Regions from separate parts of the Rahnella sp. ChDrAdgB13 genome, predicted to be linked through region 1. Evidence: predicted binding sites of a transcription regulator. Region 1 holds the regulator's gene; each other region holds the start of a gene.
The links. Region 1 encodes CRP, which controls carbon source genes, mostly activating them, when cyclic AMP is high. Its sites were predicted from a motif close to ATGTGANNNNNNTCACAT; they were not measured.

Region 1 (4,191 bases):
TTCCAGCTTCAGCAATCCGGATGCAATCAGTAATCCGGCCAGCGTCCCCAGCGCACGGTGCTGGATACGTACGCGCGTGGCGTTATAGCCGTTCTGGCTGACCAGCATGATGGTCAGCAAAATCCAGTAGGGCTTGGGCAGATTGAAAAACAGACCAAGGCTGCTGCCAATCGCCAGGATGATGCCAAGCCGGGCAGCATTGCGCAGCGCGACCGATTTAAAGGAAAGATAACTTTTCAACGCCGGCCAGAAAGGTAAGCGGGGCTGAGTGTTCATCAGATCGCGTCGGTACAGCGGACGTTGTGTCCGCAATAAACGCGCAATGCGGCTGAAATGGTAATAGCAAAATTGACCGACCGGATTCTCCGGATTGCGCGCGGCTATTTTCTCCAGCGCGGCCAGTTCGTTGGCCATCGTAAATCGCCCGGATAAACGGTGATAAAGAATGTCATCAGCGATGACCCGCAGACGGGCGGAGATCACCTGCGCATTACGTCGTATAACCGCTTCGGCGTGGCTTTCTTCCACCAGCTTTTGCACTTCTTCCGGCTGATGCAGGCTCACCGTGATGTGTTCCTGCAAATCGAGTGCGACCTGAAAACGCTGGAACAGTCGCTTATGGTGATGATGATGTCCGTGTTGCGGCAGCATGTGCAGTTGCTGATAAAGCAGGGCAATCAGATCGATAACCTGTTGCTGACGCGCCAGCAGTGGCGGTAGCGCGGTTTCAGGATCGGTGTGTTGCGTCAGCAGGCTGTATTTCGCCTCGAAGTAATCTGCCAGTTGCAGATAGAGCTGGCTGAGGGTTTCGCGCATCGGTTGTTCTTTTGAAATACGAAACCACGCCCAGTTAAAGATACCGTACCAGGCGGTGCCTGCGGCGAACAGCGCCGGAGCTTGCCACATCGGGCGCAGACCCACCATGCTCAGCGTGAAGATGGTCGCCACCAGCGCACCGGGCAACAGACGCGCATGCAGCGGGCTGATTTCACCGGTCACGCCCAGCAGTAACGCCAGCGACAGCATGATGAGCGGCAGGGGAATGTGCCAGCTTTCCAGCATCACTTGCAGCAGAATGCTGCTCAGGGCAAAAAGCGTGCCGCCGACCATCAGACGTTTGAAAAAGCGTTTGTGTGGCGTATCCAGACCCGCGACATTGCAGCAGGCCGGGCACAGGGAAAACAGCAGACCCATTTGCAGATTGCCAAAAAGCCAGCAAATGCCAACAGGCAGGCACAACACCAGCGTCTGGCGCAGCGCGTAGTTAACTTCGGGATGATAGAACAGTCTTCGCCATAGCGTCATGGATAAAGCTTAGCCCATAAAAAAGGCGCGACAGTTAGCTGTCGCGCCAATTTCTGAGGGATTAACGTGTGCCGTAAACGACAATCGTTTTACCGTGTGCGGAGATCAGGCTTTGATCTTCCAACATTTTGAGAATACGTCCGACTGTTTCACGTGAACAACCGACGATTTGGCCGATTTCCTGACGGGTGATCTTGATTTGCATCCCGTCCGGATGGGTCATTGCATCAGGCTGTTTAGCCAGATTAAGCAAAGTTTGCGCGATACGGCCTGTTACGTCGAGGAAGGCAAGATTGCCGACTTTCTCTGACGTCACTTGCAGACGGTTTGCCATCTGCGCGGAAAGACGCATCAGAATATCCGGGTTTACCTGAATCAGCTGGCGGAATTTTTTATAAGAAATTTCAGCCACTTCGCAGGCAGTTTTAGCACGCACCCAGGCACTGCGTTCCTGCCCTTCTTCGAAGAGTCCCAGCTCGCCGATGAAGTCACCTTGGTTAAGGTATGACAGTATCATTTCTTTGCCTTCTTCATCTTTAATCAGGACGGCAACCGACCCTTTCACGATGTAGTACAGCGTTTCGGCTTTTTCACCTTGGTGAATCAGCGTACTTTTAGAAGGATACTTATGTATATGACAGTGAGACAGGAACCATTCGAGAGTCGGGTCTGTTTGTGGCTTGCCGAGAACCATTTGCTATTATCCTCTGTTGTTATCGCTGCCCAAAATCACAGGGCTCAGAGTTCCCTGTACGGCACTTACTTTAAAAAGCGCCCTTTCAGCATATAACTCCCCAGAAATGCTGCAAGCGGATGTCGGAGTGAAACAGCCTGATTATTGCTGTTAACACCGTGGGTTCTGTTCTTAAACCGCAAAAACCGTCACCGCAATTTACTGGAAAGTATGTTTCGGCTTTGTTTGTAACACAGGTTTGCAATGCTGTCTTCTGTTGTCTCGCTTCAGCATGATGGCGATCGGGTTACGTTGCCAGTTTTTGGGTGAAAGGGTAGTCTGAGGGGAAAATTTGACGAATTTATCCACCGGGAGAAGAGCACATGCACGCACGCGTAAAATGGGTAGAAGGGCTGACGTTTTTAGGTGAGTCAGCGTCGGGCCATCAGATCACAATGGATGGTAATGCGGGCGACAAAGCCCCGAGCCCGATGGAAATGTTGCTGATGTCGGCGGGCGGTTGCAGCGCGATTGATGTAGTGTCTATTTTGCAAAAAGGCCGCAACGACGTGCGTGACTGCGAAGTGAAACTGACGTCTCAGCGCCGCGAAGAAGCACCGCGTCTGTTCACGCACATCAACCTGCATTTCATCGTCACCGGCAAAGACCTGACGGATAAAATTGTGGAACGCGCAGTCAGCCTGTCTGCGGAAAAATATTGCTCCGTTTCCCTGATGCTGGGCAAAGCCGCGACAATCACCCACAGTTTTGAAGTAGTGAACGCCGAATAAGTCACGACCAGTGATACGACTGGCACTGACTTCGCAGTAAATCCAGAAATCGCCGCGCGGCAAACGTCAGCGGCGATTTCTGCGAATAGAGCACGCAATATTCCGCTTCCGGCAGCGTATCGATATTGAGCAGGCAAAGCCTGTCCTGTAAGCCGAACGGCGCGCGCATGGCCTTCGCCACAATCGTCAGATAATCCGACTGCAACACCATATTCAGCCCGCACACTACCGAATCCGTTCTTACCGGCGTTTCCCCGGCTGGTGCGTTAAAGCCGTTCATCGAAAGCTGAATCTGCTGGTAGTAACCCATATCCGTTTCCGGCAACACCCAGCGCGCGCACTGCAATTCGTCGAGCGTGGTGGCATCTGCCAGCGGATGGCCTTGCCGCGCAATCACACCAAAAGGGGCGCTAAACAGCGGCTCACGCACCAAATCTTCCAGCGGAAAACCCGGCCCGGCGGTCCCGACGGCAAAATCGAGTTTCCCTTCACGCAGCGCCGGTAACAGCGTCGAAAGCTGGCCTTCTTTAATCAGCAGTTTGGACTGGGGAAATTGCGTTTTGAACGCTTCACTAAGGGCCGGAAATACCGTCAGCGCCAGCAGTGATGAAAACCCGATAGCCACCGAACCCTGCGAATACTGATTAATCTGCCGGATCTCATCCGCCGCGCGTTCAAGTTCTTCGAGAATAAACTGCATGCGCTGCGCAAAGGCACGGCCGGTTTCCGTCAGCGCCATGCCCTGATTGCCGCGCACGATAAGCTGAGTTTCAAGCGTTTGTTCCAGTTCCCGCAAGGTTCTACTGACCGCGGGCTGCGACTGATTCATCGCCCGCGCCGCGCCGCGAATACTGCCGCTGCGGATAACCTGCTGGAAAACCTTGAGTTGCTGCAATTTCGGTAAATAACGCATGTCGCCTCGCTTGAAAGCCCTATCAGTAAAAAGCATCACCCGCCCAAAAATTGCATCTTATGGCAAACCTGTAAAGCTGATAGCTTCAGATTTGGAATAAATAATACGTTGTTATTCAGTTGATTACGTGATGCATGTCGCATTTTACTTTTCGCCCGACAGTGAGAACTTCTGACGCGGTGATAACAAAAAGGGATATCCGCTATGAAAAGTCGTTCCCTGATGATCTTCCTGCTGTTCGTCGGTTATGCGGTGGTGTATATCGACAAAACAGTAATGGGGTTCGCGCTGCTGCCGATTGAGCGCGAATTTAACCTGCAACCAGAGCAGCTGGGTTACATCACCGGCATTTTCTTCCTGGCCTATTCGCTGTTTCAGATCCCCGCTGGCTGGATGAATGACCGCTTCGGCTACAAAAAAGTACTTGGTATCTCGCTGTTTTTGCTCGGCGGGTTCGCGCTCTGCTTCGGTTTGCTGGGATTCAGCCTCGGTTTTCTGGTGACGTTTCG
Region 2 (4,191 bases), on a different contig from region 1:
TCACCAGTACGTTATCGCTGTGCATGCCGGTAATAATCTGGCGCAGCTGTTTCAGGCGACGGTGAACATCCGCAACGGTTTCTGCCGGTTCAGCAAATAACGCTTTCAGCTCGGGAGAAAGCCTTTCCGGCGTGTCCTGCATAATCAGATAGGTTTCACAGGCCTGGGTAATCATGCTCAGCGAGGTGCTGTGCAGCGCCTTCAGACGCTGATTGCAACGCTGCCAGCGCGATGATTCCATCATCAGGCTGCCGCGCATACCGTTTAGCGCTGTGGTGCTTTTGACCAGATTATTCCAGGATTTGTCGATATCTTCTTTGGAGCCGACATTCACGCAAATCCGCATCAGCGCAAACTGATCCAACATCAGCTGACTGACGGCGCGGTCGATATCTTTTTTGATGGAACGCGGAGAAAACAGCAGATCAGCCACGATGGCGCAGCAAATACCGATCACGATTTCGCTGCAACGCTCAACGGCAAACTGCGGTGTCTGTAACGGTGCGCTGGCGGAAGTCACCACGATAATCAGCGCGGTATAACCCGCCAGCCCCAGCGCATAGGAGTTTTCAATGCGCACCAGTGAAGACCACCAGGTGCAGATGCCCGCCCATATACAGCATAAAAGCAGCATCACGACCGGCGCGCGGGCGGTGGCGATAACAATCACCAGAGCCGCGATACAGCCGATAAACGTCCCGATAACGCGCAGGAAACCACGGTGACGAATAGCACCGGCAAAAGGTTCGCCGCCCGCCACCAGCGCAGGGCCGGAGGTCACAATGGCGGCGGTCATGGCCGACCAGCGCGGGGTCTCGAGTTGCAGATAAAACCCGAGAACCAGAGCGCCGAGGATCGCGAACGTCAGCTTGCAGGCAAAACGTATGCGCGGGATAAGTACGCTATTCATCTTTCCGGCCTTAACCAAACTCTCTCAGGCGATGCAGGAGACGAAGGAACGGAGAACCTTCATCTCGTTTACGATCATGACTGCCGGTAATTACGACGGTGGCCGTCGTCCCCGCCGGGTACGGATGCTGCTGGTCTTTATCGTCGAGCACGATTTTCACCGGCACGCGCTGCGCCAGGCGCACCCATTCCAGGTTGCTGTCGATAGTCGCCAGACCATTGGTCGCCGCCGAAGATGAGCTGTTGGTGACCGCAGCAGCGACGCTGTCTACCGTGCCGTGCATAATGCGGTTACTGCCCAGCGGAGTAATTTCCGCACGGTCACCTTTTTTCAGGCCCGGCAATTTAGTTTCTTCCAGATACGCCAGAATGTAGAAAGAGTTTTTCTTCACCAGCGCCACGGCGGTCGAACCCCGGTTAATGTAGTTGCCGGGATGAACCGTGAGGTTAGTGACCCAGCCATCCGCCGGTGCGACAACCACGGTACGCTCTAAATCCAGTACCGCCAGATCGCGCGCGGCCTGCGCTTTTGCCAGCTGATGCTGCGCGGTTTGCAGTACGTTGTTCGCCTGATCAATTTCTTCCTGCGACATTGCCTGAACGCCCAGTTTCACACGGCGTCCGGCTTCGCGTTTTTTCTCGGCGGCCAGCGCCTGATAATAAGCGACGTCAGCACTCGCTTCGTCCAGCGCCTGCTGATAACGCGGCTGGTCAATTTTGAACAGCACCTGACCTTTGGTCACCAGCTGATTATCAATCACCGGCACGTCAGTGATTAAACCGGTCACATCCGGCGCAATCGACACAACGTCAGCGGTAAATTTGGCATCACGGGTCCACGGAGATTCCGTATAGAACGCCCAGGCTCTGAAGATTGCGATGACAGCCAGAACGACAAGAATCAGCGTAATTGCATAACGTATTATTTTTATAGAGAAATTTTTCACAACGGCCTCAGACGAACAAGCGGGAAATCAGGTAAAAAAGACAGCAATATAATGCTGTGTTAAACAAAGCCGGATGCCAGACAAAGTCATAAATACCAGTCGGTTGTAATATCCGCCGGAGCAGGAAAAACACCACCAGCGCCAGCAGTATTTCAAAAAATACCGGTGGAAACGACAATCCGAAAATCACCATTACCGGAAGCAAACTCATCAAAAATTCCTTACATTATTACCAGCAGCAGTGACGGCGGGCAGATCTGCTCGTCCCGCGCACGCATTATTCATTATTTTAGGCAATGCCACGCGTCCCCGGAGATAAATAATTCACTGGGAAGTGCTCAATGAAACTGTGGGGTTGCCAGGGAAGTGTGCGAAGGTAAGCATTGATTCAGGAAATCAGAAACCTGAGTTTTATCGCCCGGACGAGTATATTAGCGTGCTTATTATCAAGTAATCAACGTTCTGTGATCTAAATCACTTTTAAGCCAGAGTTAACAATGGATCGATTAAAACGCATGTCGATATTCGCTCAGGTCGTGGAAAGCGGTTCTTTTACCGCCGCCGCACGACGCCTCGACATGAGCGTTTCCGCCATCAGCCAGACCATTTCAAAGCTGGAAAATGACTTACAAATCAAATTACTAAACCGCAGCACCCGCAGTATCGGCCTGACAGAAGCCGGAAAGCTTTACTATCAGGGATGCCGGAAAATGCTGCATGACGTGCGTGAAGTGCATGAACAGTTGTATGCCTTCAATAACACGCCGACCGGCACTTTGCGCATCGGCAGCTCATCGACAATGGCACAAAATGTTCTTGCTGCCATGACCGCCGAAATGCTCGGCGAATATCCCGGCCTGACGGTGAATCTGGTCACCGGCATTCCCGCGCCCGATTTAATCGCCGACGGGCTGGATGTCGTGATCCGCGTCGGTGCGTTGCAGGATTCCAGCCTGTTTTGCACCCGATTAGGGTCCATGCCGATGGTGGTGTGTGCGGCACGCAGCTATCTGGCGCAGCACGGTACGCCGGAAAAACCTGCCGATATGGTGAATTTCTCTTGGCTGGAATACAGCGTGCGTCCCGACAGTGAATTTGAACTGATCGCACCGGAAGGCATTTCGACGCGCATCACGCCGCAAGGGCGTTTCGTCACCAACGATTCGCAGACCATGATCCGCTGGCTGAAAGCGGGTGTTGGCATTGCGTATGTCCCGCTGATGTGGGTGATTGAGGAAATTAATGCCGGCGAAGTAGAAATTTTATTCAGAAGCTACCAGTCCGATCCGCGCCCGGTGTACGCGCTGTACACGGAAAAAGACAAACTCCCGCTGAAAGTGCAGGTCTGCATTGATTATCTGACGGATTATTTCAAACGGGTGAGTAAGGTGTATCAGGGTTACCGGCAGGGTAAGAAAGTGACGCAGTGGAATTAGGCAGGAAATAAATAGCCTCCCGCAAAGGGAGGCTAATCGCTGAAAAACCTGAGGTTACGCCGTACCGCCCACCGTCAGATTATCCAGCTTCAGGGTTGGCTGACCGACGCCGACCGGAAGGCTCTGACCTTCTTTACCGCACACGCCCACGCCTTTATCGATGGCCAGATCGTTGCCCACCATGGAAATCTGCTGCATCGCTTCGATCCCGGAGCCAATCAGCGTGGCGCCTTTCACCGGTTTGGTGATGCGGCCTTTTTCAATCAGATAGGCTTCAGAGGTGGAGAACACGAATTTGCCGGAGGTAATGTCGACCTGACCGCCGCCGAAATTCGGTGCATACAAGCCGTATTCCACGCTGCTGATAATATCTTCCGGCGTTGATTTCCCGGCCAGCATGTAGGTATTGGTCATACGCGGCATTGGCAGGTGCGCATAGGATTCGCGACGGCCATTACCGGTTGGCGCAACGCCCATCAGACGCGCGTTCAGTTTGTCCTGCATGTAGCCTTTCAGCACGCCGTTTTCGATAAGCACGTTGTATTGCCCCGGCACGCCTTCATCGTCGATGGCCAGCGAGCCGCGCAGGCCTGGCATTGTGCCGTCATCAACAACCGTGCACAGCTCAGAAGCCACGAGTTTACCCATCTGGCCACTGAAGACTGACGTTCCGCGACGGTTGAAATCGCCTTCGAGGCCATGCCCGACCGCTTCGTGCAACAGCACGCCCGGCCAGCCCGCGCCGAGTACCACAGGCATGCCGCCCGCAGGTGCCGCAACGGCGGTCAGGTTCAGCAACGCCATACGCACGGCGTCACGGGCGAAGGCTTCTGCGCGCACTTCACCATTGACGGTTTCGAGGAAATAATCATAACCGACGCGGCCACCGCCGCCGCTTG
Region 3 (4,191 bases), on a different contig from region 1:
GCTGAACGTTTTCGCCAGCAATCCCGGCGCGCAGGCACTTTATGCCAGCCTGGGTTATGTCACGACAAAAATGAATATGCGTAAACCGCTTTAGCGGATGTATTTCATAAAGTTAGTCGGTTTACCCACGCGGTCATAAAGCTGGCGCGCGGTGTAATTGGTGGTCTGCGTCATCCAGTACACGTTGGCTTTTTCGTTTTTGTCAGCATGAGCGTAGACCACTTCAATCAGTTTCTGCCCGATACCCAGTTTGCGCGCGGACTCATCGACGTATAAATCCTGCAAATACACCACCTGATTCATGTGCCAGCCGTGATCGTGATTCAGGCAATTCACCAGCCCGACCAGCCTCCCCTGATATTCCGCCACATAGCCAAACATGCCGTCATAGTCAGGATCCGACAACCGCCGGAACGTGAAATCAAACTGCGCCGGATCCAGCTCCGACTGGTAAAAATCCAGATAACCGCGCCACAAATTTTCCCAACCTTCGCGGTCGGCAGGCGTTAACGGACGGATAACAACATCTTGCGGCTGGCTCATCGGTCATTCTCCTCAGTAAATGAAATCGTTACGGGCGGGACTGCGGATAATGTATCAGGTCGTGGAAACGCACGGAATGTTCACTCTTATTGCGGTATGCGTGCGCGCAATCCGCCGCAAACCGCAGCGCTTCTCCGGCGCTCAGTACGCGGGTCACGCCATCCACGGTCAGCGTCAGTTCGCCCTCAATCACAATCACATGCTCGATAACACCGGCTTCATGAGGCGTAGACTCGCTGCAACCGCCGGGTTCGAGATCGATAACAAACATATCCATGCGCAAAGTCGTGTCGTAGGGGAATAACGGCACGACGCGCATTCCTGAAGTGTCGCTGTTAAACGTGGTCAGCAACCCGTGGCGATGCAGCGCGGCAGATTGCTCCGGCGGTGTTTCGAGAAACTCTGAAAACGAGACATTCAGCCCGCTGGCGATTTTCCATAAAGTCGCCACGGTCGGACTGGATTCGCCGCGTTCAATTTGCCCGAGCATGGCCTTACTGACGCCGGTTTTTTCTGCCGCCTGAGTGAGACTCCATCCGCGTTCGCTGCGCACGGCTTTCAGCTGACTGCCAATATGGCGGGTAAGTTCCTGCATTGTGTCTCCTCTGCGACGATGATCGTTCATCGCGATTGTGCGTTATAACGCACAGTGATATCTTGAGCGCATCATATGTGCGCTATAACGCACAACAGCATACCGCCAGCGTCCGCTAACCCGAAGGATTTTCACAAATGACCATGCGTATCAGTTTGCAGGATGTCACTTTTTCGGCGGTGATAGCCGGATTTGTCGCAGTTTTAGTCGGCTATACCAGCTCCGCGGCAATTATCTTTCAGGCAGCTGAAGCGGCGGGTACCAGCGCGCCACAAATCGGTGGCTGGCTGAGCATGCTGGGTCTGGGAATGGGCGTGACGAGCATCGGACTTTCGCTGTATTACCGCACGCCGGTCGTGACCGCATGGTCGACGCCCGGCGCAGCGTTACTCGTCACCAGTCTGCCCGGCACGTCGATTAACGAGGCCATTGGCGTGTTTGTATTTGCCACCGGTCTGATCCTGCTGTGCGGCGTGACCGGCTTGTTCGCCAGACTGATGCATTACATTCCGCAGGCGCTTTCGGCTGCGATGCTGGGCGGCATTCTGCTGCGTTTCGGGCTGAATGCGTTTACCTCGCTGCAAAGTAATTTCGCGCTGGCGGGCACGATGTGTCTGGTTTATCTGCTGGCGAAACGCGCCCTGCCACGCTATGCGGTGGTGCTTGCGCTGATTGCCGGGCTGATCGTCGCCGGCTTACAAGGTGATATTGCGCTGCACGGCCAGACCATGACGTTTGCCGCGCCGGCATTTGTGATGCCGCATTTTACGTGGCCTTCCATTATCGGCATCGGCATTCCGTTTTTCGTGGTGACCATGGCGTCACAAAATGCACCAGGTATCGCCACGCTGAAAGCGCACGGCTATCACCTGCCCGTTTCGCCGCTGATTTCGTGGACCGCGCTCACCGCGTTAATTCTGGCACCGTTCGGCGGATTTACCGTTTGTATCGCCGCCATTACCGCCGCAATTTGTATGGGTGAAGATATCCACCCGGATCCGAAAAAGCGCTACATGGCCGCCGTCTCCGCCGGGATTTTCTACCTGATTGCCGGTGTGTTTGGGGGTTCGATCGGCCTGGTGTTTACCGCGCTACCTCCCGCGCTTATTCATACTATCGCCGGGCTGGCACTGCTCGGCACTATTGCCGGGAGTTTATACCGGGCGCTGGAAAATGAACGTCAGCGTGACGCAGCGATTATCACGTTTCTGATCACCGCGTCCGGCGTGACATTACTCGGCGTGGGTTCGGCGTTCTGGGGCTTAACCGGCGGCGTGATCTCGCATCTGATCCTCAGTATTCCTGCGCGTAACAAGGCGCAACCGCCCGCGAAAGGTTGAGTCCGTTCAAGTTATGGGTAACAGGTTTTCGTAACACGAAACAAAGTGACGGTGGTCACATTTTCCGCCGTCCAAACGCTCTTTACTGGGAGCCATCAGGCCAAAAATGCCCCCTTTAAAGAGCGAGAATTCCATGACAATTGCCACTCAATCCTGCGTCGTAACCGGGAAAAAAGACGTCTCGGTGATCGGCCAGACCATCGACTACACAGGCCAGGGCACGCTGGTAAAAATCACCCGTGGCGGCATCTGCGGTTCCGACCTGCATTACTACGAACACGGTGCCGTCGGTGATTTCAAAGTACGCGAGGCGATGGTGCTCGGGCATGAAGTAGTGGGTGTGGTGGAGAAATCTGACAACCCAAATTTGCAGCCGGGCCAGAAAGTCGCGCTGAACCCCAGCAAGCCATGCAAGGCCTGCAAATATTGCCTTTCCGGTGATGAAAACCAGTGCACCACCATGAAATTCTTTGGCAGCGCGATGTATTTCCCGCACATCAACGGCGCATTTACGCAATATAAAATCGTCGACAGCGAACAGTGTATTCCTTACGACAATCAGGTCAGCGACCGGCTGATGGTGTTCGCCGAACCGCTTGCGGTAGCAATCCACGCGGTCAATCAGGCCGGGGATATTCACGGCAAAACGGTGTTTGTTTCCGGCGTCGGTCCGATTGGCTGCCTGATCGTGCTGGCCGCTAAAGCCAAAGGTGCAGCACAAATCGTGGTAACGGATCCGAGCGAACGTTGCCGCACGCTGGCACTGGCCGTTGGCGCAAGCAAAGCGCTGGACGCCGCGCAGGGTGATTTCAGCGAATATCAGGCCGAAAAAGGTTTCTTCGATGTCTCCTTTGACGCCTCCGGCCATCCTTCTTCTATCCGCCGCTGTCTGGAAGTCACCCGCGCACGCGGCACACTGGTGCAGGTCGGCATGGGGCCCGTGGTGAATGAATTCCCGCTGATGATTCTGATTGCCAAAGAAATTAACTGGGTCGGCAGCTTCCGTTTCACCGGGGAATTTAATACGGCGGTGGAATGGCTGGCGAATAAAACCGTCGATCCGATGCCGTTACTGTCAGCGGAATTCCCGCAGGAAAGTCTGGTGGAAGCACTGGACTATGCAATGGATAAATCCAAAGCATCGAAAGTTCAGCTGGTTTTCTAGTCTGCTGACGGATTCACAATATCAAAACATCGCTTCATTTTATGATGTCCTCCGATTTTCATCCTCAGAGGACATTTGCATTATGGTGAAGGATAACGCGAAAAAGCAGGTCGCGCTGCTGCTGGCCGACGGATTTGAAGAAGGCGAAGCGGTGATTGTGCTCGATATTCTCGAGCGGCTGGAAATTCAGGTCACTACGCTGGCCTGCCAGAAAAGCCTGACGCTGCGCACTTACCACGGCATTCAGATGCAGGCCAATGAATTGCTGAGCGCACAGGGCGATCGTTTGTATGACGCGGTGGTGATGCCCGGCGGCCCGGAAGGCTCGGTGGCGCTGGCGGCCAGCAAAGATGTCGTGGAATTTGTCCGCCGTCATGACGAAGCTGGAAAACTGATTTGCCCGCTGTGCTCGGCGGCCGCGCGCGTTCTGGGCGGTAACGGCCTGCTGAAAGGACGGCGTTATGTCTGTTCCGGCGATTTATACAAAGACGTCAAAGACGGTATTTATGTGAATCAGTCTTTTGTCGAGGACGGCAATCTGCTCAGCG
Region 4 (4,191 bases), on a different contig from region 1:
GCAGGCACATTGGCCGCAACTGCGTTATTGATAGAAATTGTTCCCACCGCAGCCATGATGCATGCAGCCAGCAGATTTTTTTTTGTGATGTTGGTCATTTTTATTTAACTCCAATTTTTATTATGAACTTGCACGCCCGGGTGCAAGATAAACCCTTGCTGGGTCAATGGGTTTCAAAAGCAGGAACGAATTGCTCGAGAAAGGCCCCCCATGTAGTACCACCCGCAGATGGCTGTCCCCTATTACTGCATGTTGCTACATCTCAGGTTTGATGAAACGTCAGGCTGTATTCGCCGTGCGGTTTCCGGGATCGTTAAGGATGATCCCACTCCATTTGATAACCCCGTACGTAACTTCACAATGTTCAGTCGCACACCAGGCAATCACATTCTGTTATTTCTGTACTTCACCCGATTATTTTCTTTTAACCCGGATTAAGGCGATAGAAAATCCGTCGCAGTTAAGCGCTGTCATTCATTTTAATCAGAAGAAGTACTGAAGATTTGTTTTGTTGAATCGGGAGAGTCAACGCAAGGTTGTTAATTGTCGTCATCTCAATGCCTGACTTTCTTTTCACGGAAAGCGAGCGAGGATAATTTTGTGATACGCATGATGACACGACACTCTCCAAAACAAATGAAATTGCTTCAATCTCTCTACGCCTGGCAAGATTCATTCTCACTCAGAGCATGACTCTAAACAAAATTCCATTTTTGAAGACGATTTGAAAATTATCAGAAGCCTGATACGGGCGCCAATAAATTTTGCAAATTTGTTACGTAATTCTCTTTTATGCGTTAAGCGTGCCGGAAGGACACCCGCGACCTCACATCAGAAATAGCACTTAACCCATTGTTATATGTTGAGTTAATACGGTATTTCTCACACTTTTTTGTAAAGACGGTTGTTCAGGAATTGCTCTGACACAATCAGTTAACAATCGGATGATTTCAAGGATAAAGCGCTGTTAACTGCTGTGTTAACACTAATAACATCTCGGTACGGCCTGCACAAGCCTTACAGAATGATGTGGGTAAATTAACGGCAATACGGGCAATAAATAACGGTATTTAGCGAAGAATTAGCTAAGTTTATTAGAATAAATGGAGACTTGGATTAAAAAGGAAGGTGAAATGTAGATTTACGCCACATTAGGGTGCAAATGCTCTCAATTAAGTCATTAGCTGCACTATAATAATGCACAGGATTATAAGAAGGAGTAATAATTCTCACGGATAAGGTTAATGTATCCGCGAGAATTTGCAGGCTAAGAATCAGAGCAAACCGGGGAAAATAGCTTTAATACCGGTGACGATAAACTCAATACCGAGTGACATCAGTAAAAGACCCATGATACGGGTAATGACGTTGATGCCGGTTTGCCCTAACAGGCGGACTAATAAAGGTGCCGCACGGAACAGCAGCCAGCAACAGAATGCAAAGAAGATGATTGCAACGGTCAACCCCAGCAGATTCTGCCAGCCGTTGTACCGTGAACTCCAGACAATCGTCGAGCTTATCGCACCCGGTCCGGCCATCAGCGGCAAGGCCAGCGGAACCACGCCTACATTTTCACGGATTGCCGTTTCTGATTTCTCCTGCTTGTTCTGCTTATCTTCACCCAGCTTTCCGCTGATCATCGACATCGCTATCGTCACCACCAGGATCCCGCCGGCAATACGGAACGAATCAATGGAAATCCCGAACAGGTGCAAAATCGCGTCGCCAAGGAAAAGCGCCGTCGACAAAATAATGGCCACTGACAGGTTGGCTGTCATGTTGGTCTTATTACGTCCCGCCGCTGCCTGATAGCTGGTCATGCTGATAAAGACCGGCAAGATCCCTACCGGGTTGACCAGTGCAAACAGGCCGACGAAAAATTTGATATACCCTGAAAAATCTAATAAAGATTGGCTCACGCAGAACTCCGCACAAATATGCCAGCAGAAGAAGGTTTTGATGGGCGCTAATGTACTGGAATCCCCGTAAAGGCGCCACGCCGTTTCATAGTTTTTATCACCAGATTTAGAAATAAAGGCAGTGAATAAGGCTTTTGTTAAAAATGAGTTTTTTTATTGATAACTTTAGCTACTAAACTGTATTATCCATGGGTAAATTTGATAATCATTCTCAACAACACACTGCTGAATGGTGTCAGCATCGGTATTCAGTGATCCAGATCAAATTCACCTTGCCTACAAATAGGTAAGCTCAGTACATAGTCACTCAGCGTTACTTGAAGACAAAACGTTCAGTGATAGAGGCGATTTAAAAGATATCGACTTTACCCGGTGCTTCACAACTGAAAGCTCTTTGAGCAAATAAAGAGACAAAGACAACACATTGAGATCTTTAGCATTAATTAGTTTCTCACGGTGACTGATAGCAGGTCTATACTAGTCTTTGGCAGATTATTTACTAAAAGAGTTTAACTTTATCAGGAGAGCATTATGGCTGTAACAAATGTCGCTGAACTAAACGCACTCGTAGCACGAGTCAAGAAGGCACAGCGCGAATATGCCAACTTCAGTCAAGAACAAGTAGATAAGATTTTCGCTGCCGCCGCCCTGGCTGCTGCCGATTCTCGAATTCTCCTTGCCAAACTGGCTGTTGAAGAATCCGGAATGGGTATCGTCGAAGACAAAGTGATCAAAAACCACTTCGCCTCTGAATATATCTACAATGCTTACAAAGATGAAAAGACCTGTGGCATTCTGGGTCAGGATGATACTTTCGGTACCATCACTATCGCTGAGCCAATCGGCCTGATCTGCGGTATTGTTCCAACCACCAACCCAACTTCTACTGCGATTTTCAAAGCGCTTATTAGCCTGAAAACCCGTAACGGCATCATCTTCTCCCCGCACCCACGTGCAAAAAATGCGACCAACAAAGCTGCTGATATCGTGCTGCAAGCCGCTATCGCTGCAGGTGCACCAAAAGACATCATTGGCTGGATTGATGAACCAAGTGTAGAACTGTCTAACCAATTAATGCATCACCCTGACCTGAACCTGATTCTGGCAACCGGTGGTCCTGGCATGGTTAAAGCCGCATACAGCTCTGGTAAACCAGCGATCGGTGTAGGTGCAGGTAACACCCCAGTTGTTGTTGACGAAACTGCCGACATCAAACGTGTTGTCGCTTCTGTTCTGATGTCTAAAACCTTCGATAACGGCGTAATCTGTGCTTCTGAACAGTCCATTATCGTCGTTGATTCTGCTTATAACGCAGTTCGTGAACGTTTTGCTTCCCACGGCGGCTACATGCTGCAGGGCAAAGAGCTGAAAGCGGTTTCTGATATCATCCTTAAAAACGGTGGCCTCAACGCTGCTATCGTAGGTCAGCCAGCAGTGAAAATTGCTGAAATGGCCGGCATCAAAGTTCCTGCTAACACCAAAGTGTTAATCGGCGAAGTCAGTGTTGTTGACGAATCTGAACCGTTTGCACACGAAAAACTGTCCCCTACCCTGGCAATGTACCGCGCTAAAGATTTCGAAGATGCGGTAAACAAAGCTGAGAAACTGGTAGAAATGGGCGGTATCGGCCACACATCTTGTCTGTACACAGACCAGGACAACCAACCAGAACGTGTGAACTATTTTGGCAACAAAATGAAAACCGCACGTATCCTGATCAACACCCCGGCTTCACAGGGTGGTATCGGTGACCTGTATAACTTCAAACTTGCTCCGTCTCTGACGCTGGGTTGCGGTTCATGGGGTGGTAACTCCATCTCTGAAAACGTCGGTCCTAAACACTTGATCAACAAGAAAACTGTAGCGAAGCGAGCAGAAAACATGTTGTGGCATAAACTTCCGAAATCAATCTACTTCCGCCGTGGCTCACTGCCAATCGCGCTGGAAGAAGTGGCAACGGATGGAGCGAAACGCGCTTTCATCGTGACTGACCGTTACCTGTTCAACAACGGCTATGCTGACCAGATCACCAGCGTTCTGAAAGGTCACGGCATTGAAACTGAAGTGTTCTTCGAAGTTGAAGCGGATCCAACTCTGAGCATCGTTCGTAAAGGTGCTGAGCAAATGAATTCCTTCAAACCAGACGTTATCATCGCTCTGGGTGGCGGTTCCCCAATGGACGCCGCGAAGATCATGTGGGTTCTGTACGAACACCCGGACACTCAGTTTGAAGATTTGGCGCTGCGCTTTATGGATATCCGTAAACGTATCT

Region 2: a site for CRP is predicted at 2,319-2,336, ahead of aaeR (HTH-type transcriptional activator AaeR). Genes of this name have one in related genera too.
Region 3: a site for CRP is predicted at 2,522-2,539, ahead of idnD (L-idonate 5-dehydrogenase). Genes of this name have one in related genera too.
Region 4: a site for CRP is predicted at 2,169-2,186, ahead of J8X26_RS06450 (YchE family NAAT transporter). Genes of this name have one in related genera too.

Annotation. Positions count from the first base shown of each region.
Region 1 is NZ_JAEMGT010000012.1:110,627-114,817, forward strand. It holds gene J8X26_RS05125 (YccS/YhfK family putative transporter) at 1-1,305, opposite strand, end outside; gene crp (cAMP-activated global transcriptional regulator CRP) at 1,367-1,999, opposite strand; gene J8X26_RS05135 (OsmC family protein) at 2,362-2,769, shown strand; gene J8X26_RS05140 (LysR substrate-binding domain-containing protein) at 2,771-3,682, opposite strand; gene J8X26_RS05145 (MFS transporter) at 3,887-4,191, shown strand, end outside.
Region 2 is NZ_JAEMGT010000035.1:33,928-38,118, reverse strand. It holds gene aaeB (p-hydroxybenzoic acid efflux pump subunit AaeB) at 1-910, opposite strand, end outside; gene aaeA (p-hydroxybenzoic acid efflux pump subunit AaeA) at 921-1,856, opposite strand; gene aaeX (p-hydroxybenzoic acid efflux pump operon protein AaeX) at 1,864-2,067, opposite strand; gene aaeR (HTH-type transcriptional activator AaeR) at 2,354-3,292, shown strand; gene tldD (metalloprotease TldD) at 3,347-4,191, opposite strand, start outside.
Region 3 is NZ_JAEMGT010000064.1:54,052-58,242, reverse strand. It holds gene J8X26_RS16760 (GNAT family N-acetyltransferase) at 1-94, shown strand, start outside; gene J8X26_RS16755 (GNAT family N-acetyltransferase) at 91-543, opposite strand; gene J8X26_RS16750 (helix-turn-helix domain-containing protein) at 572-1,138, opposite strand; gene J8X26_RS16745 (benzoate/H(+) symporter BenE family transporter) at 1,276-2,478, shown strand; gene idnD (L-idonate 5-dehydrogenase) at 2,612-3,643, shown strand; gene J8X26_RS16735 (DJ-1/PfpI family protein) at 3,726-4,191, shown strand, end outside.
Region 4 is NZ_JAEMGT010000017.1:77,617-81,807, forward strand. It holds gene oppA (oligopeptide ABC transporter substrate-binding protein OppA) at 1-98, opposite strand, end outside; gene J8X26_RS06450 (YchE family NAAT transporter) at 1,275-1,919, opposite strand; gene adhE (bifunctional acetaldehyde-CoA/alcohol dehydrogenase) at 2,451-4,191, shown strand, end outside.